DNA from 3 places in the Peribacillus sp. FSL E2-0218 genome. Region 1 is predicted to be linked to each of the others. Evidence: predicted binding sites of a transcription regulator. Region 1 holds the regulator's gene; each other region holds the start of a gene.

Region 1 (9,999 bases):
ATGTACCAGCAATGAAATCATGAATCGACCGATGATCCTTTCTTATACCGACCATGAATGCGCTAATAATAAAACCTATCCCAATTGTAAGGATATAGACTATACCTGCAACGAATGTTCTTAACAGCATCGTGCCTATACCTAATTTCCTGCCATCGACCCGTACGATACGGATGCCCATGAACCTTTTCCCGACTGTATAGCCATACCAGACTATCGGGACGATCAGCATGTATAGCAAGTCCAATATTGTTGAGAAATCTTCATTTTCCCAATCACCGGTTATCCAACCAAAAATCAATGTTAAAGGCAAAGATATTATTAGTGCGTCGAGAATTCCTGCGAAAAATCGTTTCCAAAAACCTACTGAATCGTTCATCAATGATCCTCCTGTTAGCAGTTGTAGTAGTTACAATTAACTATTTTACCAGATATGAGCTATTGTAACGAGCCTTTTTACATATTCACCAACCATAATCCAAACATTTGCGATATTATTACCCTGACTTGCAGATCCTTTGACTCCGTTTGCATGGAAAGGCCGGTCAGAACCCCTTGCTATGTAACGGAACAAGACCACTCAAAGACTTCTTCTGCAATACAAAAAAACCCTCTCTCTGGCTCATTCATGCAGAGAGGGGGTTTCGGATCTGTAATTGAAAGATAAAGCAAAAACAATGGAAATTTATGATGAAAGATTCACTCTTCAAAGTAGTTTATGATTTGCTTATCTTATAATTGCCATTAATCAATGGATGAACCCTTGAGTTTATTTTGTTTGTTGTTTATTCATGGCGCTCATCATTTGATTAATTTTCTTTTGGGATGGTTTCATACCCATTTGCATCATCATCATTTTCAGCATCTGTTCGTTAATTGGCGGATTTTTCTTTAAGTAATCCATCATGTATTTACGAGCGATGAAAAATCCCAGCACTACTCCAGCAATCAATGCCAGTACGCCAACTAGAATGTAAACCCACATACTATTTCCTCCTTCGTGTTGTCTAACATCAGTGTACTAGACCAAAGGTTATTATACAATACCCGCTGCCGAAAAGTCCCCCATTTAGACAAATTTTCTTTCTTTTATCGGTTTTAACCAGCCGTATTTTTCGTGTTCAAAATCTATGGCGAGAAAACTCGCCTCATATTTTCGAATACATTCAAAAAAGGCAGTCTCCGCTTCGTAATCTCCATCAGCTTTTAGTGTAATGGATTCATTCTCGATAATTAAAACGGCTTTACTTGATCCATTTGTTTTTTCTAGATAGTATTTGCCATTTTGCGTCCAAAAATTCATCTTTCTTTGCAAGCGGTGCTCGATGGCCAACTTCAATTGGATGGTCGGGACTGTCTTGGTGACAAATTCGATTTGTTTTTGCAAAATACTCTTCAGTCGGCCCCGTGCATGAATATATTCCAAAAACAAATTGAAAAATAGCTTTTCTCGACCGTAATAATGATGGGCAAATTCATCTTCGATTAAAAAAATTTGATAGGTTCTCATCAGCCAATGCCTCCTAGCATTCCTATTTTGGTCACACGGACAACACAACACCAAACCCTTCCATTTTTTACTATCTATGATGACTTTCCCCTATAATTGACATAATTAAACGAAAATTAATTATTCTCATTATATATTGACAAACGGACGGTATATGTTGTTTGTTGGAGAAATTTTCTTCTTTTTTTGTCGAATCGAAGAATTCCCCCTTACAATAAGAAATTCCAATAAAAAACTGACACCAAACTAGTTGGCGTCAGTTCCATTTACGATTAATTTAACAATTCTTTAACACGGGCCACTACATTATCGACTGTGAACCCAAACTCTTCCATGATCTTGTTTCCAGGTGCAGACGCTCCAAAGTGATTGATGGCCAAGATTTCACCTTCATCACCTGTATAGCGATCCCAGCCAAACGGTGAAGCCACTTCAATGGCTAGACGTTTTTTCACAGCCGGATTGATGACACTCTGTTTATACTCTTTCGATTGCGTTTCGAATCGATCCCATGAAGGCATGCTGACTACAGAGACATCAATGCCTTCTGCCGCTAAAGCTTGCTGTGCTTCCACAGCCAAGTTCACTTCGCTGCCTGTCGCAAGAAGCAAAGCATCAGCTTCTTCTTTTTTCGAGTCGGAGATGATATAAGCTCCTTTTGAAACACCTTCATAAGCATTTTTATCCGTGTCCTTAATTGTCGGTAATCCTTGACGAGTAAGTACAAGGGCAGTTGGTTTATTTGTAGACTCCATAGCCACTTTCCAAGCCGCTGCCGTTTCATTCCCATCTGCTGGACGGATAACACCTAGGTTCGGCATCGCCCGTAATGAAGCCAATTGTTCGATTGGCTCATGGGTCGGACCATCTTCCCCTACAGCAATGCTGTCATGTGTGAATACATACGTTACAGGTAAACCCATCAGTGCTGCCATTCTTATGGCTGGGCGCAAGTAGTCAGAGAAAACGAAGAAAGTCCCCCCGTATACTTTAAGTCCGCCATGGAGAGTCATCCCATTCAATGCAGCTCCCATTGCGAATTCACGTACACCAAACCATATATTACGGCCACTGTAATTACCCGGTAATAAATCCGTCTCACCTTTGATGGCCGTGTTATTCGAGCCGGCTAAATCTGCCGATCCACCTATGAAGCTAGGCACCCTTTTGGCAATCGCATTTAAAACTTCTCCGCTTGAAGCACGGGAAGCCAATGTTTTTCCTTCTTCATAAACCGGTACTTCCTGATCCCATTCAGCAGGCAGCTCACCTTTGATGGCCAGTTCCAATTGTCCGGCTAATTCAGGATGTGCTTCTTTGTAATTCTTGAACAGTTCGTTCCAAGCTTCTTCTTTTTTCGATCCAGCTTCAACACAAGCTTGATTGAAATGTGAATACACTTCCTCAGGAACATGGAAATCTTCCTCGAACGTCCATTTATATGCTTCCTTAGTCAGCTTCAGCTCATCTGAACCAAGCGGAGCGCCATGAACTGCTGACTTACCTGAACGGTTTGGTGAACCGTAGCCGATAACTGTTTTCACTTCTATTAATGTTGGACGATTTTCATCCGTTTTCGCTTCTTCAATCGCTTTAGCAATTTCTTCCAGATCATTCCCATCCTCAACTCGGATATATTGCCAGTTATAGGATTTGAAACGTTCTGCTACACTTTCACTGAATGACTGACTTAAGTCTCCATCAAGGGAGATATCATTGGAGTCATATAAAACAACAAGTCTTCCAAGTTGGAGATGCCCAGCTAATGATGCCGCTTCAGCAGAAACACCCTCCATTAAATCTCCATCTCCGCAAATGCTATATGTATGATGATCGACCACATTATAAGAATCACGGTTATAGCTTTCTGCCAAGTGTCGTTCGGCCATTGCCATTCCAACTGCCATCGCGATCCCTTGTCCTAACGGTCCTGTAGTCGCATCTACGCCTGCAGTATGTCCGAATTCAGGATGGCCTGGAGTTTTACTGCCCCATTGACGGAACCCTTTTAAATCATCAATGGTCAAGCCATACCCAGACAAGTGCAGGAGGCTATACAACAGCATCGATCCATGTCCTGCTGAAAGAACGAAACGATCTCTATTGAACCACTCTGGATTTTTCGGGTTATGATTCATATATTCAGTCCATAGTTTATACGCCATTGGCGCTGCACCCATAGGCATCCCTGGATGGCCAGAATTAGCCTTTTCAATTGCATCAATCGATAAAGTACGAATGGTATTGATAGAAAGTGCATCTAATTTATCTAACATATAGTAAAACATCCCTTCCTGTAATGTACCTCTTTATATTATAGTGACCCGCTAAATATCACAACTAAAATCACTATTCGATACCCAATATTATACATCCTTTAGCCAAAATTAAAGAATTCCCCTATTTAGATTAAACTAAATAGGAGAATACATACATGAATGCACTCTCTTTTAAGGATTACTGTCCAAAAGAAGCTTAAAAATAGAGAGTTCCCGTCAGGAAAGTCCCAGCATTAATGTAAGTTTCTTTTCTCTTTAATATCTTTAATTTTCTGTGGAGTGACGTCATTACCTTCAGGATCGACCACTTTCACGTGTTCTAACGTATCGGACATCGATCGCCTGAATGTTTCTAAATACTCGCTTCTTAATAGCGTTTGCTCTTTCGCTTCCATTTCCGTCAAGCCGACTTCCTTAGCCTTTTTGGAAAGTTCATTAATGCGGGCCAATTTTTCTTTTGATAGCATAATTTCGCTCCTTCATATCTGCTGATATTGTCATGGTATTAAAAAAGAAGCGAAATTACAAGTTCTATGATTGACTTTCCTCTGTATTTTGCTGATGCTCAAGATAACGGCGGTTCACGGTAGCCTTGGATACTTTATAGCCAAACCCCCTTAAGGTGGCTGCAATTTCTGCAAACGTCAATCCGTTCGCACGAAGTTTAATGATTTCTTCTACAGGAATTTCCTTGCGGTCCCTTCCGGTTGCATTCCTTTGGTTATGCAGGTTTTTTTGAGGGCGGTAGCCTTTTTCGACAGCCCTTAACATCCCGCGTTTTATTTTCAAATTATGTAGCTTCCTTTGATATTCCTCCACAATCCCGACTATTTGGATGACCATGGCATCTGAATCCGATAGCTCAAGTTCCCCATCATGCGAAAGTGTGTAAATTTTCACGCCTTCTTTAAGGATGACATGGAAAAGCGCGATTTTGGCATTGCCTCTTCCAAGCCGTGTCTCGTCCTGGATTAATAGGACTTCAGCTTCCTTGGTTTTAAAAAGCTCCAGCATATCAAAAATCCCGTCACGGTTTAGCTCATACCCGCTCGCCTGCTCTTTTATTACCGCAACCACGTCCACATCCATCTTCCCGGCCAACTTGACTAGTTCATCTTCCTGCCTTGCCAATGATGTTTCCTGTGTCTCTTTTTCCGTGCTGACCCTACAATAGATAACTGCCTTCATAATACCCTACCTTCACTGCTGACTGGCCAAATTCTGAACGAGCTTTTCCCCTTTTACAGGTATCACGATTACTTGTCCGGGTTTAATCGAATCCCCACTGATACCATTATGCTCTTCTATCCAACCAATGAATTCTTTTTTTGTCAAATCAGCTTCTTCATATTCTTCGGCGATTTCCCATAAGGTATCGCCTTCGCTTACTTCTATAGAAAGGAAATCCTTTTTTTGATCATCGTTTATTGTGCAAGAGAATAAAATTGAAAATATAAATACTGAACCGGCTAATAGAATCGTATAAATATAATTTTTGTATAATTTTTTCATGAATAATCCCTCCGACACGAATGTTCGTTCGCATTTTATATTTAAATTATAATAAGAACACCTGTTTCAGTCAACAACAAAATTCGAACTTATGTTTGTATAGGATTGGCCTCCATGCTATAATGAAGCAAAGAACATTGGGGAAGAGGTGCACATATGACTAAACTATCAAAACGGCAGCAAGATATTCTTGATTTCATTAAAGAAGAAGTTCGCCTGAAAGGGTATCCGCCATCCGTAAGGGAAATCGGCGAAGCAGTTGGGCTTGCATCAAGCTCGACCGTACACGGACATTTATCCCGCCTGGAAAGCAAAGGACTGATTAGACGTGATCCAACCAAACCGAGGGCCATTGAAATCCTGAATTTGGAGGATGCTAACAATATTCCGAAAGCCAATGTCGTGAACGTTCCATTACTTGGTAAAGTTACAGCCGGCATGCCGATAACGGCAATTGAAAACATAGAGGAATACTTTCCGCTTCCCGAAAGCATGGTACCGCATGATGATCATGTATTCATGCTTGAAATCATGGGGGAAAGTATGATCGAGGCAGGAATTCATGACGGTGATTATGTCATCGTGAAGCAACAGAGCAGTGCCAATAATGGAGATATCGTCGTGGCGATGACTGAAGATGATGAAGCCACAGTAAAACGATTCTTTAAGGAACCGGATTACATAAGGCTGCAGCCAGAGAACTCGAATATGGAGCCCATCATTCTGCGGGATGTATCCATACTCGGAAAAGTGATAGGCTTATATAGGCAAATACACTAAAAGCGCTAACCGCGCTTTTTTTGTTTGTCTCTTAATTTATGTAGAGAACTCTCTCATTATGCGTAGGGATTTTTTGATAGGATTATTTTTTACTAGAAAAGAACACATTTCCCTTCCACTATGCAATCGGCAGACAAAAAAAAGAAAGCAAGTGCATAGCACTCCCTCCCGATTAACGTTCATTTCACTCTTAATCTTTGGTTCACTTTGATTAAGTTTAGATCGGCCAGCCCGTTCCATTGCTGAATCTGAACTTGCGTTGAACCATATGCCTTGGCAAGCGCAGAAACGGTATCCCCTTTTATCACGATATGATAGACCTCACCCACCATGGAGTCAAACTTGGTTAAATCGCTCGTTTCTATAAGGTTCACCAGTTTTTCAATATACTTCGGGTCTGTGGCGTAGCCTGCATCGTATATTGCCTTGAGGGCTTTTTTAAAATCCTTTTCACCGATGACGGCCGTATATAAATTTCTATTCCACGAAGTCCCGAATGCATACAGATTGGCAAGATCGCGAAGACTTTCCTCCCATGTCGGGTACTTTCTGAATTTATTCCTTACTTGGACAGGTGCTCCGTTAACATATTCGATTGTTTGCATAATGATAGATTCGCCTTTATAGTCACCTTTCGTACCGAATATATTTTTTGCTTGCTTGGCTAAAGTGCTTGTCCCATATCCACTCTCCAAACATGCTTGGGCTATTATGACGGAAGGTAAAATTTTAAACTCTTCATGAATTCTCAGGGCATAGGGTGCAATTTCATTTATAAACGTTTCCTTGCTCATTCCGACCTCCCGATAAGATTCTCCAGTAGATTAATGCATGCCTTCACTCATATCGTATTCAGAGGGATAAGAAAGGTTACAGGTCGTCCAACCAATTGGGTATCTAGTTGGACTCGCCTGCAAGATTAGAGCCAAATCATCAGCAATATTACGATAGTATATTTTGTTTATACATGGTAAAAAATAAGCTTGAAGAATTTCTTACTTAAGGTGGTGCACTGATGGACTTTCCAACTATCCATACAAACTTTTGGGATGCTGTGATAGCGATACCTATCATCATGATCGTCACGCAGGTCGTCAAGATCATGTTCCATATCCCATCCAAATTCATCCCTACCATCGTATTAGGTCTCGGTTTATTCATTTCCATTTTCATCAGTCATCGACAACATTTGGTTGCAGGCATTTTCATGGGCTGGTTTTATGGATATGCAAGCATTGGCAATTATGCCGCCCTCAAAACTGGTATATTATCCTATCGATCATCCAAACAAAAGACGGAGTGAATATGTTTAGTATCGAGGAGGCTCGCCTTCATTCCATTCGCCATAGGCTTGCTCACTCGTAGGTACTTGATGTCTTTTTCCTCTCCCGCCCGCCTTTTTTCAAAATAAAAAATGCCTTCTATAAGAAAAGGCATCTTCCAAGCATCCACGCTATTTTTCAATATAGATCGAACGAATCAGGGTACGTATTCGTTCAGTACCATCCGCCCCTTTTTCCTTAACATCGATCGTTACATTATATACACCGGATTTAGGCACCTCCGGAAGTGTTCCAGTAAAATTTTCATTGTCCTTTATATGCATGGAGGTTGTTGGGCTGATCTCCTTCCCGAATTCATCGATTAGATGAACCTTAAAGGTTGTGAGTACTTGCTCCTTTTTACCATTGAGCGGTTTCTTTATGAAAAATTCGGCATCCTTTTGTTTAACTTTTCCAGGCATGCTCAATGTAATCGGATCACGTTCGTTAAATTGTGCCGTTAATAAGTATGCGTCCAAAGGGGACTTCGTTTTCATCCGCACCCGCCATGTACCCATTTCCAGCTTGCTTTTTTTAAATGTTTGGATGGCTGCTCCCTTAAAAAAGGAAGTCTCATTTTTTGCGGAGTGTGCTATGGGTGAAAGGGAGTGCCTTTCATTAGACGGAGATACGACTTGGATTTCCACATCTTTTGAGGCTGTGTATATGGTAATAACACCTGGTACCGCTTCATCTACATGGAAACTATGTTCATTCCAAGCATTTTGTTGCAGATCGCCTCCGAAAACGGTTTGAGAGAGTGCAGAAGTGATGGGCTCATCCTCTCCTTGCAGGTTATGTTGGATATCCATATCAGGAACGAATGCAATCGAAGTCCTTCTTAAATACGGTTCAATTCTTGAAAATACGGCAGCCCCCATGCGAATGTTATCGTGATCCAGGTTTGAATCGGTAAATAAATGTTTCGCGTAAGGGATTTTGCTGCTCCAGACATTCACAAGCCCATCGTTTTCTCCATAGGAGGACAAGTACTCTCCTCCAAGTGATAAAGCAGTCAACGCTGGTCCTCTATTCATTCCAGCAACGGTGAAATACATGTTTTTCCGGGAGTTTATATGGTTATCTGTTACAGAACGAAATTCCGCCATTTTCCCAACCTGTAAAGAATATGTTCCATCATCTTTTTGCCCCAGCAGTGAGCCTAGCCAGCCTGCATACCAGCTATATGCCAAATCAGCGAGGTTCGATCCATGGTGAGGGGATGCTAAGGTGATGACCCTGCCGACATATTGGTGTGCTCCATAGTGCACAAGGGCCGCTTGGGTGTCCGGGCCCCCTTTGCTATGTGCTATGATATTTACTTTTTCACCATCGAAATGTTTGCTTATATCCTTTAGCATGGAAGCTAACAGCCTGCCATTGTCGTATTGACTAGCGGAACCGTTTCCGGCTGAATCATGAAGCTGTACGAAAACGGTTTGATAGCCCGCTTCATATGCTTTGGTATACATATCATTGACCCCGTGATAATCCGTTTCACCATACCAGCTGGTAGAACTGCCATTCTTTCCTTGAACAAATACAATCGGCGGTTTATTTTTGTCATGGTTGGGAGGAGTGCCCCCCAAAAACCAATCGCCAGGGGTGAATGTTTCAGAGGGTGGTTTTAATTTTCCAGCAGAGGTCATGTCCGGCTTTGCCATAATCAAGAATGTTACGATGAGGATAAGAAAAACGACATAATTGATGACATTGCTTTTCAATTGAGTTCTCCTCCTAATTCCTTTGCTTTTTTTTAAAAATACACTACAGACAATACCCCCTTTACCAATTTGCCCTTTCTTTAAATAGTATTTGTACGTTCGCCACGCATTACCTGCCATCTCCATAAAAGATGGGAAAAAGATACTAGGCCGAAACCATTGTCGTAGTGATAAAGCACGATGCTTATCTCTCGAATTTCAAGGATCTTCCACAATCGTAATAACCTATACTTGGTGCTTCGAGTAACAGGTCCATTAATGTAACCGAAACAGGGCATTTTTTATGGATAGGAGTCGCTCAAAAACGAGGAAAAACCCTTCTCCTAAAAAGTGGAGAGGGCTTGACCATCATTAAGCATGCTAACTGCCAATTCCTTCGAATGTGCCACTGTCCATGTACCTCTAGTCTTGGTATTTTCAATAAGCCAGTCACCATGAAATAAGCCGTCAGTAAAAGTTTTCACAATAAATGGCTTTCATCGATGGGATACTACTTAAAGTCTTTTATCTTTCCATTGATGTGCTTTCATCTGAGGATGGTTGATGAGAATTCTGTTAAAGCAAGCTGAAATACTTGGATACCTTCTTCTACGCTACAAATCCCCCTTCACTTCTTCAATATTTCACACTAATGACAGGTAATTTGGTTTAAGTGATAAGCTCGTCCATTGTATAATTTGAACACTCCATCATGTTGGATAATATCTGAAACGACTTCCCCGCCAACTTCGTTTCCAATTGCAACGGTACTAACAACAAATCCATCAATGACTTCAATGGATTCAATTTCTCTTTCCAGTTGTTTCACCTGCCTCCCTTCCTCCGTACGAAACGCCGTAACTATGGATTTTTGTACTCCATCGATACGTTAG
Region 2 (9,999 bases), 280 kb from region 1:
GATTTAACGAAGATCCAAAAGCGTTACCTTGTTGGCATTGAAGAAGGAAATTACAGCATGATGCCTGGAAAGTTCTATGTACGGGCATTCATCAAGCAATACTGTGAAGCGGTCGGCCTTGATTCAGAAGAGATTTTTGAACAATACAAGAGTGAGGTTCCTTCCGTCTATAGCGAGGAAATACCGGAACAGCTTTCAAGGGTCCAATCCAGGAAAACGCTACCCGCAGGAGATTCCAAGGTTGTTGAAATGTTACCCAAGATATTGGCAGTCGTTTTGGTCATTGGTGCGGCCATCTTGATATATGTACTGGTATCGAGCAATATGAGTAAACCGGATGATGCCGATAAAAAGGACGACAAACAGAGTGAATCCGTGGGCTACGGCAAGAGTGAAGAGTTCGACAAGGAAGAAAAGAATGCAAGCAAGAAACAGAACGAAGAAAAACAACCCACTTCTTCCGATAAGAAGAATGAAGATGACCTTGATGCTAAAAAAGATGAAGAAAAGAAAGAGCAAAAACTCGACGTTATCAGTTCCAGCGGTAAAAATAGCACGTATGAATTGAAAGATACGGATACCTTCAAATTAAAAGTGACATCCAAGGGTTCACCATGGGTTGGCATTAAAAATGGTGAAGGCAAGTTGCTTTATCAGGGTACCATCGATAAGGACAAGAGCGAGGAAATTGATTTCACCAATGAAAAAGAAGCTGTCATCAATATAGGCAGGGCATATGAAACTGAAATTTTTGTGAATGATAAGAAGCTGGAGTATTCCATTTCACCGACTGAAGTGAATACGCAATTGGTCACGATACAATTTACGAAAGCCGAATAGTCATCTTATAGATGACTATTTTTTCTCTACATACTATTTAAGCCGGGTTTCGGCATATAAGATTGGGTTTTGAGTTAAATTATACATAAATGCACCGGATGGCGCTTCGCCATATCATTTTAAGATCTATAACGCATTGCCCGGCCCAAAGGGCTGCGTAAATTTTGGAGGTAAATGTTTTGAATCTGCCTAATAAGATTACAGTAGCAAGAATTTGCTTAATACCAGTTTTTTTAATCATCATGCTCGTCCCTTTTTCATGGGGCACGCTGACATGGGGGGAATACAGCTTGCCAGTTGCACACTTGGCTGGGGCCCTCCTCTTCATAATCGCTTCCACTACGGATTGGATCGATGGACATTTTGCAAGGAAATATAATATGATCACTGACTTAGGGAAATTTCTAGATCCTTTGGCGGATAAGCTTCTGGTTTCGGCTGCCCTGATTGTATTGGTCGATTTGGATTTGATGTACGGTCAATCCTGGATTGCCATTGTCATCATAAGCCGTGAGTTCGCCGTGACGGGATTGCGTCTTGTGCTTGCCGGCACTGGGGAAGTCGTAGCGGCGAACCAGCTTGGTAAAATTAAAACGTGGGCGCAAATTGTTGCGATTTCGGCATTGTTGCTGCATAACCTTCCCTTTGCCCTCATTTCACTTCCATTTGCCAATCTCGCCTTATGGATTGCCTTGATTTTCACGATTTGGTCAGGGTTGGATTATTTTGTAAAAAACAAACAAGTATTTGTTAATTCCAAGTAAAACGAATGGTGGTCATGAAAAGATGGATGCAGAAATCATTGCAGTAGGCTCCGAGCTTCTTTTAGGACAAATCAATAATACTAATGGGAGATTCTTATCACAGCAGTTTGCCCAAATGGGAATCAATGTTTTTTACCATACTGTGGTTGGGGATAACGATCGTCGTTTGCAGCAAGCAATAGAGATTGCAGAATCAAGGGCGAACTTGATTGTCTTTACTGGTGGACTAGGCCCTACCAAGGATGATTTAACGAAGGAAACGATTGCTCGCCATATTGGCAAGAAACTCGTTTTTAACGATGAAGCCCTGCAATCCATCGAAGCTTACTTTAAAAAACGGGAGCGGCCGATGACGGAAAATAATAAAAAGCAGGCTCTTGTTTTAGAAGGCAGTGAAGTGCTGGCAAACGATCATGGCATGGCACCGGGAATGGTTTTGTCCAAATCCGGGATTACATATATGCTCCTGCCTGGGCCACCTAGTGAAATGGAACCGATGTTTTTAAGTTATGGCTATGAATCGATCATGAATAAATTGGATAAGCATGATCGAATCGATTCGAAAGTACTTCGATTCTTTGGCATCGGTGAAGCGGAATTGGAAACGGTGATTGATGATCTACTTGTCAATCAAACGAATCCGACGATTGCACCGTTGGCATCCGAAGGCGAAGTGACATTAAGGATCACAGCGAAGGACTCGTCCAAACAAAAATGCGAAGAGCTCATTTTATCCGCAGAAAAAGAAATTATGGACAGGGTTGGGAAGTTTTACTACGGAACTGATAATACTTCGCTTATAAAGGAACTTGTAAAAGAATTGACGGTCCGCAAGCTTTCGATTGCGGCGGCGGAAAGCTTGACCGGGGGGATGTTTCAGGAACAGTTGACAACCATCCCGGGTGCCGGTAAAGTCTTCAAGGGCGGCATTGTGAGTTATACGAATGATGCGAAGTCGAGTGTCCTCGGCGTCAGCGGCGGAATCATTTCCGAGCATGGTGTGGTCAGCGGTGAGTGTGCCAAGGAAATGGCTTCCAATGTCAGGAAAATGCACGATGCGGATGTGGGCATAAGCTTCACGGGTGTTGCAGGGCCCGATGAACAAGAAGGCAAGCCTGTAGGTACCGTATTCATTGGCATTTCGTATCGTGATGGAAACACGCACTTTAAAGAGTTGAATCTATCAGGCAGCAGGGAGCAGAACCGCATCAGAAGCGTCAAGTATGGCTGTCATTACTTGCTTAATGATTTGTGAATGAGGAGGCAGGGCTTTTATAGCTCTGCTTTTATTTAGTTTGATGAGTTTGTTTCCTGTAAAAAGGGGAAAAAGAAAACAGTTAATTCCATGATTTTCAATTACTGCGGATGAAGTGGAATGAAAATGAAGTTTTAGTTAAGGTAAAACGCTTTTTTTAGAAGAATATCCGAAAAGAAAAAAACGAATGAATGTTCGACTTTTTGCTTGGCAAAATAGAAAAAAGAGTATATAGTAAAGATAGGTTTTGAGACAAGATACAAACATTTGTCTCGCAGATATTTGCTAACGTAAGAGCATCATTAATCGGACAGCCGATTATTTGAATATAGAGGAGGAAATTGAGTGAGTGATCGTCAAGCGGCTTTAGATATGGCTTTAAAACAAATTGAAAAGCAATTTGGTAAAGGTTCCATTATGAAACTTGGAGAACAGTCTGATCGAAGGATTTCAACGATTTCAAGTGGTTCATTGGCATTGGATGTAGCATTGGGAGTGGGCGGATATCCAAGGGGACGGGTCATTGAGATATACGGACCTGAAAGCTCAGGTAAAACGACTGTTGCATTACATGCGATTGCAGAAGTGCAAAAAACTGGCGGTACTGCAGCATTCATTGATGCCGAGCATGCTTTGGATCCAGCCTATTCAGAAAAACTAGGTGTGAATATCGATGAGTTACTGCTGTCACAGCCCGATACAGGTGAACAAGCCTTGGAAATCGCTGAAGCGCTAGTTCGCAGTGGAGCGGTGGACATCATTGTCATTGACTCGGTTGCAGCCCTTGTTCCTAAAGCTGAAATCGAAGGTGAAATGGGAGATTCCCATATGGGTCTGCAAGCCCGGATGATGTCCCAGGCGTTAAGGAAACTATCTGGTGCCATTAATAAATCAAATACCATTGCCATTTTCATTAACCAAGTCCGTGAAAAAATCGGGGTAATGTTCGGGAATCCGGAAACCACTCCAGGAGGCCGGGCATTGAAGTTCTACTCGACTGTACGTCTGGAAGTGCGTCGTGCGGAACAGTTAAAACAAGGCAATGAAATCGTCGGTAATAAAACCAAAATCAAAGTGGTGAAAAACAAAGTTGCGCCGCCATTCCGCCAAGCGGAAGTTGATATCATGTATGGTCAAGGTATTTCGCAGGAAGGTGAAATCATTGATATGGGTGCAGAGCTTGATATCGTCCTTAAAAGCGGTTCGTGGTATTCATACAACGAAGAGCGTGTTGGACAAGGACGGGAAAACGCGAAGATGTTCTTGAAAGAAAATCAAGATATCGCTCTGGAGATTTCTCAGAAAATCAGGGATCATTATAATCTTGATGGAGAGCATGAGCTGCCGCCAGAGGAAGCGGAAGATGAACATTTTGAATTACTTGATTAATGGTAGGAAAAGGCCTAAGCTTATTTGCTTGGGCCTTTTCTATAAATATTATGAAATGAAAAGTGCGAAATTTTCAGCGAATTCAATGGCTGGAAAACAGAATTGCCGTCTCCTTCCATGAAGAATGTAGCACTTTCCGGTGGTGAATATTTAAGAAAACTTGAATAATCATTGATACATAAGGGACAAACGCTTGACAATGAAAATTCTCAACTATACAATTAATATGTATATTTTACAATTTTTCAAACTAAAATTTTGAAAATTAAGTGCTGTATATTGAATTTATGTGCAATGTACTTGCCGACAGTTCAACATTTTATGTAAAAAGTTCATAGCAAGGGGAGGTGAAACGATGGAACCCATGACAATCATCTTCACTTTGCTTGGCCTAATCGTCGGTGCAGTTGTTGGTTATTTTATTCACAAATCAAAATTTGAGAGTAAAATAGCAGGGGCAAAGGGCTCTGCAGAACACATCCTTGAGGATGCAAAACGTGAAGCGGACGCACTTAAGAAAGAAGCCTTGTTGGAAGCAAAAGATGAAATTCATAAAATTCGTTCAGATTCTGATCGGGAATCCCGTGAAAGAAGGAATGAATTACAAAAACAAGAAAATCGGTTATTGCAAAGAGAAGAGAATCTGGACCGTAAGGATGATACGTTAGACAAACGTGAAAACCTTTTGGAGAAAAAAGAAGATTCTCTAAACCAAAGACAACAGCATATTGAAGAGATGGAAAGCAAAGTGGACGAGACGGTTCGTAAGCAGCAAACAGAGCTTGAACGTGTTTCAGGTTTAACTCGTGAAGAAGCTAAAGCAATCATTATAGACCGAATGGAAAACGAGCTGGCTCACGATGTAGCGCTTATGATTAAAGAAAGTGATACCCGTGCCAAAGAAGAAGCTGATAAAAAAGCAAAAGAAGTTCTTTCTCTTGCCATTCAGCGTTGTGCGGCTGATCATGTTGCAGAAACCACCGTTTCTGTAGTGAATCTTCCAAATGATGAAATGAAAGGACGGATAATCGGACGTGAAGGACGAAATATCCGGACGCTAGAAACGCTAACAGGTATTGACCTTATTATTGATGATACTCCTGAAGCTGTCATTTTATCTGGATTTGATCCAATTAGACGTGAAACGGCACGCTTGGCTCTTGAAAAACTTGTTCAGGACGGACGGATCCATCCGGCTCGAATTGAAGAAATGGTAGACAAAGCAAGACGTGAGGTAGATGAACATATTCGTGAAATTGGTGAACAAACAACTTTCGAGGTTGGCGTTCACGGTCTCCATCCAGACCTTATCAAAATACTGGGACGTTTGAAGTTCCGTACAAGTTACGGACAAAACGTGCTTAAGCATTCCATTGAAGTGGCCCAGCTTTCAGGGTTGCTGGCTGCTGAGCTTGGAGAGGATGAAGTCCTTGCCCGTCGTGCCGGTTTATTGCATGATATCGGGAAAGCGATCGATCATGAAGTGGAAGGCAGCCACGTTGAAATAGGCGTGGAATTGGCAACTAAGTATAAAGAGCATCCTACTGTCATTAACAGCATCGCTTCACATCATGGCGATACGGAGCCAACTTCCATTATTTCAGTGCTTGTTGCAGCCGCTGATGCTTTATCAGCTGCAAGGCCGGGCGCTAGAAGTGAAACACTTGAAAATTACATTAGAAGACTTGAAAAGCTTGAGGAGATTTCCGAATCCTACGATGGAGTGGAAAAATCATTTGCGATTCAAGCCGGGCGCGAAGTGCGGATTCTAGTGAAACCAGAGCAAATAGATGATCTTTCGGCCCATCGACTCGCACGTGATATCCGCAAACGGATTGAAGAAGAGCTCGATTACCCAGGTCATATAAAAGTCACGGTCATCCGTGAAACAAGAGCAGTCGAATACGCTAAATAAAAGTCGTTAAAGAAAAAGCGAAGAGGGGGAAACCTCTTCGCTTTTTCTTGTTTTTAACAGGTAACGGCTCCGATATTCATCCGATATTATGTTACAATACATACTTGATATTCTTATCACGAGAAATGTGAATCTAGAAAGGGTTTTACAATGAAACTGCTATTTATTGGAGATGTCGTAGGGTCTCTAGGCCGTGAAATGGTTCAAGAATACCTTCCGAAATTAAAGGAAAAGCATCGGCCGCATATTACGGTCATCAATGGGGAAAATGCGGCAAGTGGCCGTGGAATCACGGAAAAGATTTACCGAAACTTTTTAGAGTGGGGCGCACAGGCGGTGACAATGGGAAACCATACATGGGATAATCGCGATATATTCAATTTCATTGATGATGCGAAATATCTCGTCCGTCCAGCAAACTTTCCTGACGGTGCACCGGGAGAAGGAATGAAATTTTTAAAATGGAACCAGCAGGAAATTGCGGTCATCAATTTACAAGCCAGGACATTCATGCCGGATTTAGATTGTCCATTCAAAAAAGCGGAGGAGCTTGTGGCGATGGCGCAAAAAAGGACACCCATCATCTTTGTTGATTTTCATGGTGAAGCAACAAGCGAAAAGCAGGCTATGGGGTGGTTCCTTGATGGCAAAGTTACAGCCGTTGCCGGAACGCATACACACGTTCAGACTGCCGATAACCGCATATTGCCTGCGGGAACTGCTTACATATCGGATGTGGGCATGACAGGGCCGTATGATGGTGTCCTTGGCATGGAAAGAGGCGCGGTGCTCCAACGGTTCCTGACAAGCCTTCCTGTCCGTTTCGAGGTGCCTAAGGAGGGCAGGACCCTATTAAGTGCGATCCTTTTGGAAATCGATGACAAAACCGGTAAGGCAAAAAAAATAGATAGGATCCTCATTAATGAGGATCATCCCTTTTATCATTGATTGATTAAATGAGGTGGATGGACAGTCAAATGCTGTCCATCCATTTTTTCATTCCATATAAATCTTGTTGGACAATCCCGGTTTTCTTTGTCATACAAGTTTTACTTGATGAATATAGTAGCAGTGGAAAGTGTTATAACTATTGAGCCTATGATCATAATCGGCAGGGAAGACAAGGAGGACTAGGAATGGAAATATTAAAGGTTTCAGCAAAATCTAATCCTAATTCTGTAGCAGGCGCACTAGCGGGAGTGCTCAGGGAAAGAGGGGCAGCCGAAATTCAAGCTATCGGTGCAGGTGCGTTAAATCAAGCCGTCAAGGCAGTAGCAATCGCAAGAGGATTCGTCGCACCTAGTGGAGTTGACTTGATTTGTATTCCTGCCTTTACAGATATACTTATTGATGGTGAAGAGAGAACGGCTATAAAGTTAATCATTGAACCAAGATAACTTCATGAAGGGGTGTCCTGTTTGTCCATTGGCGAGCAGGCTCTTTTTTGTCTTAAAATGACGGTACGGATTATAATGGAACATGTATACATTAAATGAATGCGGACAGGAAGGGGGGATCACGTTGGCGATTTTTGATGCACATTGTGATGTGTTAATGAAGATGTTCATCGATCCGGAACTATCTTTTTTGGATAGTGACACTTTACATATAACCAAGCGGGGATTATTGGATGAAGGGGGAAAAGTCCAATGTTTTGCGATATACATCCCTGAAAAAGTCCATCCGGATATGAGATTCCAGGCTGCATTGGCCATGGTTGATATTTTTCATGAAAAGGTAGTATCTGAGCCAGAAATGAAATTCGTTAAGACGAAGTCTGACATTGAATCTCTTAAAGAAACTGAAATCGGTGCAGTGCTGACGCTGGAAGGATGCGATTGCATCGGGAATGATTTATTGAAATTGAAAACGCTCCTTCACCTTGGCGTTACCTCTGTGGGGCTAACATGGAATCACGCGAACCTGGTAGCTGATGGGGCATTGGAAACGAGGGGAGCGGGTTTAACGGATTTTGGGGCAGAGGTGGTGACCTTGTTAAATGAGAAGGCAATTTGGTGCGACGTATCTCATTTATCAGAAGCTGGATTTTGGGACACCATAAAGAGAGCGGAATTTCCCATTGCCTCCCATTCCAATGCACATTCTCTTTGTTCCCATCCGCGAAATTTAAAAGACAGCCAAATAAGAGCCCTTTTACAAAAAAACGGAGTGATTGGGGTAACCTTTGTCCCGCAATTTTTATCCGATGGTGACTCTGCTTCGATAAAGGATATTGTGGGGCATATAGATCATATATGCAGTTTAGGGGGAGAGCATCAAATTGGATTGGGATCGGACTTTGATGGCATCGATCATATGGTGGAAAATCTAACCTCATATAAGGATTATCATAATTTGATCAATGAATTGAACAGGCTTTATTCCAGTGAGTTTGTCAATGGGCTTCTTTTTGGGAATTTCGCGCGTCACTTTCCTGGAAAAACGGAAAGATTTTAGAAGATGTTTAATTCATACTATATAGATATGAATAAATATTCTGAAAATATAAAAAATAGAATCAAAAAGGTTGCAATTTAATGATTTAACCGATAGAATTGAAAGCGTTTAGTACACCTTTCCTAAATTAGAACGATTTAATATACATAAACGAATGTTCTGAAGAGAGGTGCATTTAAATGCATTTATATACGAACGTTCTAAAGGAGTGTAAGACATGATCAATCAACTTTCATGGAAAGTTGGCGGACAACAAGGTGAAGGTATTGAAAGTACAGGAGAGATTTTCTGTATTGCCCTCAATCGCTTAGGATATTACTTGTATGGCTACCGTCATTTCTCATCCCGAATCAAGGGTGGACACACGAATAATAAAATTCGTGTAAGTACTACCGAAACTCGTGCTATCTCTGATGATTTAGACATCTTAGTCGCTTTTGACCAAGAAACGATTGACGTCAATTATAAAGAATTACATGAGGGTGGCATCATAATCGCGGATGCAAAATTCAAACCTGTCTGCCCAGAAGATACGAAGGCAGAATTATATATTGTTCCATTTACTGAAATTGCAGCAGAGCTAGGAACATCATTAATGAAAAACATGGTTGCCATCGGTGCGACTTGTGCAGTCCTTGGAATGGAAATTTCCGTTTTCAACGATGTTGTTGATGAAATATTCGGCCGTAAAGGCGAAGAAATCGTCAAGAAGAACATGGATGCCATTACCGCTGGCTACAAGGCAATGGAAGTCTTGCTTGGAGAAAAACTGGGTGCAATGGAGCTGGAAAAGGCAGATGGACAAAAACGATTGTTCATGATCGGTAACGATGCCATCGCATTGGGCGCAGTTGCAGGCGGTTGCCGCTTCATGGCGGCCTATCCAATTACCCCCGCTTCGGAAATCATGGAATACCTGATAAAAAAACTTCCGCAATTGGGCGGGACGGTCATCCAGACTGAAGATGAAATTGCGGCAGCTACAATGGCGATAGGGGCAAACTATGGCGGTGTTCGTGCCATCACGGCTTCAGCTGGTCCTGGACTATCCTTGAAGATGGAAGCGATTGGTTTGGCTGGCATTACCGAAACGCCGATCGTCATTGTCGATACGCAACGTGGCGGTCCATCCACTGGGCTTCCTACGAAGCAGGAGCAATCGGATTTGATGGCCATGATTTACGGCACACACGGTGAAATCCCTAAAATCGTCATGGCTCCAAGTACTGTTGAGGAAGCTTTTTATGATACGGCAGAAGCATTCAACCTCGCAGAAGAATATCAATGCCCAGTCATCGTATTATCGGACTTGCAGCTTTCTTTAGGTAAACAGACGGTTCAGCCGCTTGATTACAGTAAAGTGGAAATAAGGCGCGGGA
Region 3 (9,999 bases), 1.1 Mb from region 1:
TTTTGGGGAGGATACAGTGGCTACTTTTCCGATCTTGATGGGTACTATTGGGAGGTGGCGTATTCGAAGGATTGGCGTTTTGATGACCAAGATATGCTGATCATAGAGTGAGCGTTTAAATGGTTGCACCCGCAGGTATTCCTTCATCCTGAAAAAAGCTGTTGCCTCGCCACTCCAAGCAAGATAGGGGGGCGAGACAACAGTTCATCCTCATCGGCCCTACTGGGGGACGACATATTTAGCAAGTTCTTTGCTTATTTGATCACCCATTCGCTTCGATTGCTCAGTCGCTTCCTGTACACAGGCAATGAAGGCTTCCTGTACTTGGTGAGCTTGCAGCTGTTTCAAACCTGCTTCAGTCGTGCCGCCTGGTGAGGTTACTTCCTTCCTGAGCACGGCAGGCGTTTTAGGGGACTTCTGCAACATATCGGCCGCACCCAGCAATGTTTGAAGAATCAATTGTTTCGCCGTTTTGGAATCGAGACCAATCGTTTCGGCTGATCGTTCCAATGCCTCGACCAGGTAATAAATATAAGCCGGACCGCTGCCTGATAAGCCCGTTACCGCATCGAGCTGACTTTCTTCAACGATTGCGACCGTTCCTACCGTTTCAAACAGGGTGATGGCCGTTTGTAATTGCGCCTCTTTCGTATGGCCATTAGCGGCAAGTGCCGTTGCTGACTTTCCTACGGTTGCCGATGTATTGGGCATGGCTCGGACGATGGAGAATTGCTTGTTGGCGATTCCCTCCAAGCTAGATGTGTGAACGCCGGCCACTACGGAAATGAACAGCATTTCTTCACGAATGTAATCTTTTATTGATTGCATCGTTTCTAACATATCTTTCGGTTTCACTGCGAGGACGACAAGGTCCGCGTCCTGCAATAATGCCTGCAGCGATCTTGTAGTGGTCACCCCATACTGTTCCTTTAAATAATTGAATCTGTCATCATTTGTTTTATTCGTTACGAAAATATTTGCAGGCTGTATTACCTGTTGCGTCACCAGCCCCGAAATGATTGCTTCTGCCATCGATCCAGCGCCGATGAATGCGATTTTCTTCATGATTTCCGCTCCTTTTCTTCTTTCTAAAAACAAAAAGACCCCTCATCCAATAAAGGACGAAAGGTCTCGCTTCCGTGGTACCACCTTTGTTCAGCTTCCTAATAAACAGGAATGCTGCACTCGCATCCTCTAACGCGGGATTTACGTCAGGTTTTCCTGAAGGCTCATAAGGTAGGTTCAATCATGAGAGGGCGATGAAGCCTTTCAGCACATTCCGGGCTTCATTCTCTTTACGCCATCAATAAATTTACTTGGCCTTACTCAAAGCCATGCCGTCTTTAATTACTTGTGATTATGAAGGATATATCGTTACTCTGTCAATGATAATATATGTATCGGCGTCAAAAAATAGACATGAATTATGTGAAAATAATGACAGTATTAAAAAATATATGTAAAATAGTGATTATACATTGATTTACTTGTTATGTGTACTAAGAATTTGGTTTGATGAAAAAAATTTTTTATATAAATATAATTTCTAAGGTGGAAATGATTATGGTGAACTGGAATGGAGATATTGCAAAAATTGCTTTGCCCACACCGTTTGCAGTGGGTGATGTAAATGTTTATGTAGTGAAGGGGGATGCATTAACCCTCATTGACACGGGCGTTAAAACGAAACGATCAAAGGAAGCGTTGACTCAAGGACTTGCGGATTTGGGCCTGGAGTTGACCGATATCGAACAAATCATCTTGACACATCATCACCCCGATCATGCCGGCGCACTCGACTTCTTTGCAAAGGAAATCCCGGTCTATGGACATAAAAACAATCAGCGCTGGCTCGCCATAAGTGATGATTTCCTTGAAAACCATAATCGTTTCTTCCTTGATTATGCCTCGAAGTTTGGAGTCGCCGAAGAGTTGAAAAATAAATTGATCCATCATCGCGACGAAATCCGTTTCCTTAGTGAACGAAAGCTGCAGGGGTATTTGGCCGAGGGCGATGAACTGCCTGGACTTCCAGGCTGGAAAGCGATTGAGACTCCAGGGCACGCCCAAAGTCATTTATCCTTTTATCGCGAAAGTGACGGTGTCATGATTGCCGGTGATCACTTGCTTGCCAAGATTTCACCTAATCCGCTGATGGAACCGCCTATCCTTCCGGGGGGGATAAGGCCGCGGCCATTACTGCTATATAATGCTTCACTTCAGAAAATATTGGGCTTTTCCATATCGATGGTCTACTCGGGACATGGTGATGAAGTGAAAGGCGATGCGGTGGCCGACCTGATTCAATATAGATTCGAGCGGCAGCATAATCGGGCGATGCAGGTGAAAAGCATGCTTTCCGATAAGCCGTTGTCGGTCTTTGAGGTGTGTAAGCAGTTGTTTCCGAAAGTATATCTTCAGGAAGTGGGCCTTACACTTTCGGAAACGATCGGTCAGCTGGACTATTTGGAAAATCTGGGTGAAGTCGAAACGGAAATCCAAGCTGGGGTCATTCTTTATTCAATCGCTTAATGGTCTAAAAGGAGGGAAACTTTTTGAAAAACTTGCAAGGGAAAGTAATCGTGATCACCGGTTCTTCCGGAGGGATTGGCAAGGAAGTGGCTATCGAAGCGGCAAAGCAAGGCGGCCGTCTTGTGCTTTTGGCGAGAAGCCTGGATAAATTACAACAGGTAAAGAATGAGCTAATCACTCGTTATGGGATCGATGCATATGCCTTTAAGCTTGACGTGTCAGATACCGAGCAAATCACATCGGTATTTCATGACATTCATACGCAAATAGGTGAAGTGGACGTATTGGTCAATAACGCTGGCTTCGGGACATTTAAAGAAGCGCAGGATACGGGAATAGACGAAACGAAAGCGATGTTTGCCGTCAATGTGATAGGATTAATGGCCTGTACAAAGCAAGTCCTTCCCTATATGAAGCAGAGGAAATCAGGGCATATCATCAATATTGCTTCACAGGCAGCTAAAATTGCCACTCCTAAATCAACTTTGTATTCTTCGACTAAATTCGCCGTACTCGGCTATTCAAATGCTCTTCGGCTCGAGCTGATGGAAGATCATGTTTATGTAACCACCGTCAACCCAGGGCCGATAGAAACGAATTTCTTCGGCATTGCCGATGAATCGGGTACATATGTAAAGAATGTTGAAAAATTCATGCTTAAACCTGAGCGTGTCGCGACTAAAATCGTCGCGGCGATGCTGACGAACAAGAGGGAAATCAATCTCCCAGGCTGGATGGATTTTGCTGGGAAATGGTATACCTTGTTTCCGGGAATCACCGAATTTTTAGGAAAAAAAGCATTTTTTAAAAAATAATTCATGTACGGATCCATATCCAAGCGTTCAGACAGAAGGGTTTTGAAATGGAAACATTTCGAAGCCTTTTTTTTGAAGCCTGTATAAGAAAGTCCTCATACATATTGCAGGGGAAAACGAACGGTCAAAGTACAAACCTCCAAATCTGTAAGCAATTGGGACGTCACTTTCGTTTTAAAGCAAAGTGGGGAGTGTAACGGTCAAATTGTAAAAATGAAAAAACAGCAGACAAGCTCCATTTTGATCGGAGTTTGTCTGCTATATCGAAGACCTTATTTTGGTGTGATCGTTTTTCGTCATTCATCCATGCATGCACACTATCTTAATGCTATGTAAACTTCAATTTCTCCATTAGGGTAATATTTTTCGAAATCAAATGAATATGCCCTTTCCAATGTACCCGCATCCTCACGAGCCCATATTTCTTTCCAGGTGTTGATGACTCCATGTTCTACCTTTGTATCCACGATGAAGATTTCATATTTTACGTTATTCGGAATTTCCAGTGAAGGTTCCCCATCATCATCTTCAACAGTTATACTTAATGAATAATCACCTTTATAGTCACTTTCATACTTATGATATACAGCGTGGGTAATTCCCTGGTGATCAGCCAGACGATCGGAAGCCTTCTGCCATAATTCCGTAATCCTTTGCATCAAACGTTCGTCATTAAAATTATTGGTTCGTATGCTGTTTATGACTTTTAATTTCATGTGTTTTCTTCCTTTCAAAAGTTAGTATGTACTAATTCTATAAAAACACGTGAATTCCCTTCCTAAGATGACTGAATCATCAGGTATCGAGATCCCATTTTCCTTACAAAAAACGAGGTACGGATCCTATTTTTGCGATGGGATATTTATTTTTAATCGATTGGTAACCAAATCATGGTGAATTGCGTCTATTTCTTAGGAGGGATTTTCATGAAGAAGATGGTGAACCTTTATATGTTTTTGCTGGTCGTCTGCATGCTGGGGGGCTGTCAAACCTCCGATTGGAACAAGGAGGACATTGATAAGGGAGAAGAAGGCTTCATTACGGATCTTGATGATAGAAGGCTCCTGATTAAAGGAACGTACTATAAGGTGACCAATGATACATATATTCAAGATCAACATGGAAAGAACCTCGATTATTCCGAGTTGGAGGTTGGGATGAAAGTGAAGCCGTGGCACAGGGGCGGGGTCACGAAAAAAACATTTCCTGGGAAAGCGAAAGCAGAACTGATTCTTGTTTTGACGGATGAGAAAAGCGCAGCCGAGCAGCGGGCGGTCACTGCTGCCCTCGAGCATGTCAGCGAAGCCGACAGTCAGCGATTCATCATTCTTGAAGTCACTCATCTGCCGTCAGAGCATGTGTACACGATCGAAATGATGAATCGTTCCAATATGGATTCTTCCTTCATGGTGACTGTAGAGGATGTAACGGATGAAATCTTATATTTAAAATAGTGTAGGAGCAACCGGGGCAGGTTCCTTTGACAATGAGGTGATGAAGATCACGGATTGTGGATTCACGGTTTCTTAGTTCATTGTCATTCACTGCGGTCCACACCTAAAAGTACCCTTCAAGGGTCTTTTTTTGTTCGGGCTCAAACAATGAAATGGCCTAAACAAAATAAAGAGCCGGACAGAAGATCTATCCGGTTCTTTGACGTATGGGGTTTATAAAGTTTTTGCACCTAAATACCTTGGTTTCCAATAAGAATTATCCATATCCGTGATGGTTACTCCTTTTGAAGTCGAAGCCTGAATGAATTGGCCATTCCCGATATAGATGCCAACGTGTGATACACCTGTTCTTCCGGAAGAAGTATCAAAGAATACAAGATCCCCCTTAGAAGGTGACGAAACTTTTAAACCTGTATTGGAATAGAGCAAGGATGTGGTACGCGGAAGGGTGATTCCTTGTGACTTCTGGAACACGTAATAGATGAAGCCGGAACAATCGAATCCAGCCGGAGTCGTTCCGCCCCATTTGTACGGTTTGCCCATCAAGGTTTTTGCATAGTTGATCATGCTTGTATTATTGACTTTATAAACGCCAAGTGCATTGAATGTGGCTCGGCCGGCGATTCCGTCGGCTGTTAGGCCTTTAGCTTTTTGGAATTTTTTTACTGATGATGTGGAATAGGTTCCATAATATGTAGTCAGTGAACCTGAATATGTGAAATAACCTTTGGTTTTTAAAAGTTGTTGTAGTTGTTTGACATCGCTATGTGTCATTCCGGGTCTGAGGGTTTGGTCTCCAATATTAGCAAAGGCTTGCAGTGGGGTTAGCGTCATGGCAGAAGCAACAGCAGCTGAAGCGATCCATTTCTTCATTATTTTCATTTCCTCTCTATCTATCTCACGATTGTTCTTAACAATATTATCCTACAATACCATTATGACAATTAGACATATTTTTAGTTACAATTACATTACAAAAATTAGATATAAAGACCTAGATAAATGTCAGGCGAAAGCCTATTGAAATTAACTGTAATATAGAAGAGTCAGTAAGCATTTGGATTCATTTCCAATAATTCAAGCTACGAATTGTTTGATTATAAAAAAACTATATGGGTATACAGAGAAATATTGGATATTCATCCATTGTTAGGATGAATATATTTTCTTGAGGAAATTGCAATAAAAAGTAGAAAATTGGCTGAAAACTTCCATTGAACAAGAACGTATATTCGGTTAAAGTAATGAGTATAATATAAGCGAACATATATTCTTGTTAGAGCGGATGGATGATGGATGATGGATTATGGGACGATGCCGAACCACTCAATTATGTGTATCGATATGAAGAGCTTTTATGCAAGCTGTTCAGCGGTCATGCTTGGTTTGAATCCGCTTGAGTGTTATCTGGCGGTGGTTGGTGATTTGCAAAGGACGGGGAGCATCGTGCTTGCTGCTTCCCCAAAGATGAAGAAGGAATTTGGCATCAAAACGGGTTCGCGGATGTTTGAGATTCCGAATGATCCAAGGATTGTCGTCGTTGAACCGAAAATGGCAACCTATTTAAGGGTCTCGACGGAAATCACCCGGCTGTTCAACCGTTATGTGCCCAAAGAAGCGATTCATGTATATAGCGTGGATGAAAGTTTTGTGAAAGTCGATGGGGCGGCTTCTTTATGGGGAGATGCCCGGATGATAGCCGGAAAAATAAGAGATGAAATCGAAAGGGAATTACAGCTTCCCTGTGCCATTGGAATTGGTCCGAACATGCTTATGGCTAAGCTTTGCTTGGATTTAGAAGCCAAGCATGAAGGGATTGCCGAATGGAAGTATGAGGATGTGCCAAACAAGCTTTGGCCGATTTCCCCGCTTCGTGAAATGTGGGGCATCGGCAGGCGTGTGGAAAAAACCCTTCATGGAATGGGGATATTTACGGTTGGGCAGCTGGCCAATTATGATCTTGAATTACTTGAAGCGAAGTTTGGCATTATGGGCAATCAGCTTTACCACCATGCGTGGGGAATAGATTTATCGGAGATGGGGGCACCGATTATCGAGGGACAGGTGAGCTTTGGCAAAAGCCAGATTCTGCTGCGGGATTACAAGGAAGAGCATGAAATCAAGCAGGTGATGCTGGAGATTTGCGAAGAAGTCGGAAGAAGGGCACGCACCCATCACAAGGCAGGCAGGACGGTCAGCCTGGGCATTGGTTACAGCAAGGATGAATTTGGCGGAGGGTTTCAGCGCTCCCGTTCAATAAGCGAACCGACCAACATTACGATGGAGCTGTATAAAGTTTGCCTGGAGCTTTTCCGTGAAAACTATACCAAGCAAAAAACGGTTCGGAGCATAGCGGTCACACTCTCGAATATTGTCGACGATAACGAGATGCAGCTGACTTTATTTGATATGTCGCGCTGGAAAAAGCGGGAGCTGAGTTACACGGTCGATCGAATTCGCCATAAATATGGATCGAAAGCGTTATTGCGTGCCGTTTCGTATACAGAAGCGGGTACAGCCGTTTACCGAAGCAGGCTGCTTGGCGGACATAAAGCGTGAGGCTGGAATTTTGAAGGGAGAGGAAAAGGATGATTCGTGATCGAGGCCGTATCAAATGGACATCGATGATGCTGCCGGAGCATGTGAAAATGCTGCGGGATTGGGCGGGGGAGGATGGTTATGAAGCGAAGCGCACCCTTGATGAGCAGCAGCTGGAGGAAATGAATGCCGTGATGGGGGAGGCGATGGAGGGGAGAAAGGATGTCACGATTGCTCATTATGAAGGAAGCCGGTATCAGCTGTTAATTGGCCGGATCCATTATTATAATGAACTCAGTCAAAAACTCCATATCGTCGATCATTTCCAGCAGGCCCACTATATCAAGCTTTCTGATATAGCGGATGTGAGGATAATGGAAGGCTGATGCGGAGGGACCGCCTCTTTTAGAAGGAGGCAAATCGCTTGAAACAAAACAAATCGGCAATCCAAGAACATCAGTGGAGCAGGCAGATTCGTTAACAGCGGCGTTTTTATCGTTTATAATGGGGGCAGGCAAAGACATCGGGAGGCATGTAACATGTATATTGAATGGACGGAAAGAGCGGCAGGGAAAATAGCCGATAAGCTAGAGGGACGAAAAGGACATTTACAGTTGAAATATGACACGGATGGCTGCGGCTGCGTTGTAAGCGGTGTGACGGCGTTATGGCTAGTCAACGAAGCGGAGGAAGGGACCGAAAAGGTGGAAACGAACGGTATCCCTCTATTCGTGGAAACATCAAAAATGATTTTTCTCGATGAAAGCATGAAAATAGACTTTGTACCGGAAGCGAACAGTTTTCAGTTGAAAAGTCCGAATCAAATCTTGAATCCTAGAATGAGCTTTTTTAACAAAATGTAAATGAAGAAAAGAGGGAGGATTAGATCCCCTCTGTTTCCTTTCTCTTTTTCAGACAAGTTTCTAGAAACTGATCGATTTGAGCTTCATATTCTTGCGGATTCTCATTATAAGATTGAGCATGGGCCCCTTTTTTAGCGATGTACAGCTGCTTTGGGCCCTCTTTTGCTGCATATAATTCCATCGTCATCGAAACGGGAATGAAGGTGTCCTTTTCACTGTGAATGAAGAGCACTGGGCTGCGGATGTTTTTAATATACTTGATCGGGGACACTTCATTGGTCCAATATCCGTCCCGGAGTTTGATGAACATACGTCCAAGCGGAAATACGGTCCATGAAGGAATGGGGATTTCCGCCTTGAGCTGATGTTGAATCTGATCCTCGAAAGTTGAAAATGGACAGTCGGCAATGTAAAAGTCAGCGCCATCTTCCAGCATCCCGGCATATAACAGCAAGGTTGCGGCCCCCATGGACTCCCCGTGAATGCCGATGGTAAGGTCACGGCCTTTACGCCGCTTCAATTCATCGATTACGGCCTTCAGGTCGAGCTTTTCATAATGTCCATAGCTGCTCGTCTTGCCGCCGGAATCCCCGTGGCGACGGTGATCATAAATGATGGCATTAAAGCCCCGCTTAAGAAAAATATTCATATACTTAATCGAATTGACTTTATTTTCCGTCACACCGTGGGAAATGACAACCCACTGATTGGTTTCATGCGGTTCGACAAACAAGCATTTCAATGCATAGCCCGAGGGTGAGGATACCCAGATTTCCGTTTTGGGCAGATTATCAAAATCCTCCCTGTTCAGGCGTTTGGCCAGGATTTCCCGGTTTTGGATAAAAGCATCTTCCTTTTTTTTCATGTACATGATCCGATTGGAGAAATAAAGGCCTACGCCGATGATATAAGTTAGAATTCCAACTAATGCAAGCCACCATTTTTTCATGAAGGATCCCCCTCGTTTGATTTTCTTTATTTTACCATGAGGGAAATGGGAAAACACGGTTTGAAAACCGTAACGGGAAAAACGGCAATCATGATATAATCAGGTCATAATAAGGGCTAGGAGGTTTTAAGGATGAAAAAGAAACAGCCACGTAAGCAAAATCCGAGTAAAAACCAAGAGAAAGATTCATCATTGAAACTTGGCGATATGCTCAATCAGGATATCATGTCCCAGCTTCGTCAAAAGCAAAAAGAACTGAACGAGGCGGAAGTTGAGAAAAAGGCCGCTGAAGAAGAAAAGAAACGCGCAGAAAGAAAGCAGCGGGAGAAAAATAAATCATTCGAAGAGCTATTGGGTGAAAGCAATTTGAACTGGAAGAATTATAAATAAAGAACAAAACGGAGTGAAGGATGGGGCTGTTCCTATTTTCGGGATTATTTATAACGGAGAGCTGCCTTTCATCCATCCGGATATTCCTTTATTTTATACAGCAGAACGATTATAGTAAAGATAAGTTCCGATGAAGATCGGACTGACTAAGACTAGCTGGTGATATGATGCAAAACAAACTGGAAAATGTGCTTGAAAATCAATTATGTTTCCTGCTTTATGCAAGCTCAAGGGAAATGACGAAAAAATATAAACCGCTGCTGGATAAACTTGATGTGACGTATCCTCAATATCTCGTCCTTCTCCTGCTGTGGGAACAGGATACACTCACGGTCAAAAAATTAGGGGAACTGCTTGCCCTTGATTCAGGAACGCTTACCCCGATGTTGAAACGAATGGAGCAGAATGATTTGATTGTCCGTGAACGTTCCACCCAAGATGAGCGTTCCGTGATGATT

The links. The regulator LexA, encoded in region 1, represses DNA repair genes until DNA is damaged. The targets are predictions, from matches to a motif close to CGAACATATGTTCG.
Positions count from the first base shown of each region.
Region 2: recA (recombinase RecA) is a predicted target of LexA. The motif match lies at 3,044-3,057, and genes of this name have one in related genera.
Region 3: MHI53_RS15380 (UV damage repair protein UvrX) is a predicted target of LexA. The motif match lies at 6,062-6,075, and genes of this name have one in related genera.

Region 1 is NZ_CP150304.1:2,065,451-2,075,449, reverse strand. Features, by position in the region: gene MHI53_RS10050 (RDD family protein) at 1-379, opposite strand, end outside; gene MHI53_RS10045 (YneF family protein) at 770-985, opposite strand; gene sirA (sporulation inhibitor of replication protein SirA) at 1,070-1,510, opposite strand; gene tkt (transketolase) at 1,783-3,786, opposite strand; gene MHI53_RS10030 (DUF896 domain-containing protein) at 4,023-4,256, opposite strand; gene MHI53_RS10025 (recombinase family protein) at 4,321-4,977, opposite strand; gene MHI53_RS10020 (LysM peptidoglycan-binding domain-containing protein) at 4,990-5,301, opposite strand; gene lexA (transcriptional repressor LexA) at 5,458-6,081, shown strand; gene MHI53_RS10010 (glucosaminidase domain-containing protein) at 6,261-6,875, opposite strand; gene MHI53_RS10005 (hypothetical protein) at 7,097-7,384, shown strand; gene MHI53_RS10000 (hypothetical protein) at 7,535-9,127, opposite strand; gene MHI53_RS09995 (hypothetical protein) at 9,756-9,935, opposite strand.
Region 2 is NZ_CP150304.1:1,787,630-1,797,628, forward strand. Features, by position in the region: gene MHI53_RS08625 (RodZ domain-containing protein) at 1-840, shown strand, start outside; gene pgsA (CDP-diacylglycerol--glycerol-3-phosphate 3-phosphatidyltransferase) at 1,020-1,604, shown strand; gene MHI53_RS08635 (competence/damage-inducible protein A) at 1,627-2,859, shown strand; gene recA (recombinase RecA) at 3,205-4,248, shown strand; gene rny (ribonuclease Y) at 4,604-6,163, shown strand; gene MHI53_RS08650 (TIGR00282 family metallophosphoesterase) at 6,314-7,111, shown strand; gene spoVS (stage V sporulation protein SpoVS) at 7,300-7,560, shown strand; gene MHI53_RS08660 (dipeptidase) at 7,643-8,620, shown strand; gene MHI53_RS08665 (2-oxoacid:acceptor oxidoreductase subunit alpha) at 8,838-9,999, shown strand, end outside.
Region 3 is NZ_CP150304.1:3,196,715-3,206,713, reverse strand. Features, by position in the region: gene MHI53_RS15415 (VOC family protein) at 1-111, shown strand, start outside; gene proC (pyrroline-5-carboxylate reductase) at 220-1,065, opposite strand; gene MHI53_RS15405 (MBL fold metallo-hydrolase) at 1,564-2,532, shown strand; gene MHI53_RS15400 (SDR family oxidoreductase) at 2,556-3,347, shown strand; gene MHI53_RS15395 (effector binding domain-containing protein) at 3,665-4,063, opposite strand; gene MHI53_RS15390 (hypothetical protein) at 4,274-4,801, shown strand; gene MHI53_RS15385 (NlpC/P60 family protein) at 5,015-5,674, opposite strand; gene MHI53_RS15380 (UV damage repair protein UvrX) at 6,098-7,360, shown strand; gene MHI53_RS15375 (YolD-like family protein) at 7,390-7,725, shown strand; gene MHI53_RS15370 (iron-sulfur cluster biosynthesis family protein) at 7,879-8,202, shown strand; gene MHI53_RS15365 (alpha/beta hydrolase) at 8,222-9,151, opposite strand; gene MHI53_RS15360 (YqkE family protein) at 9,284-9,541, shown strand; gene MHI53_RS15355 (MarR family transcriptional regulator) at 9,709-9,999, shown strand, end outside.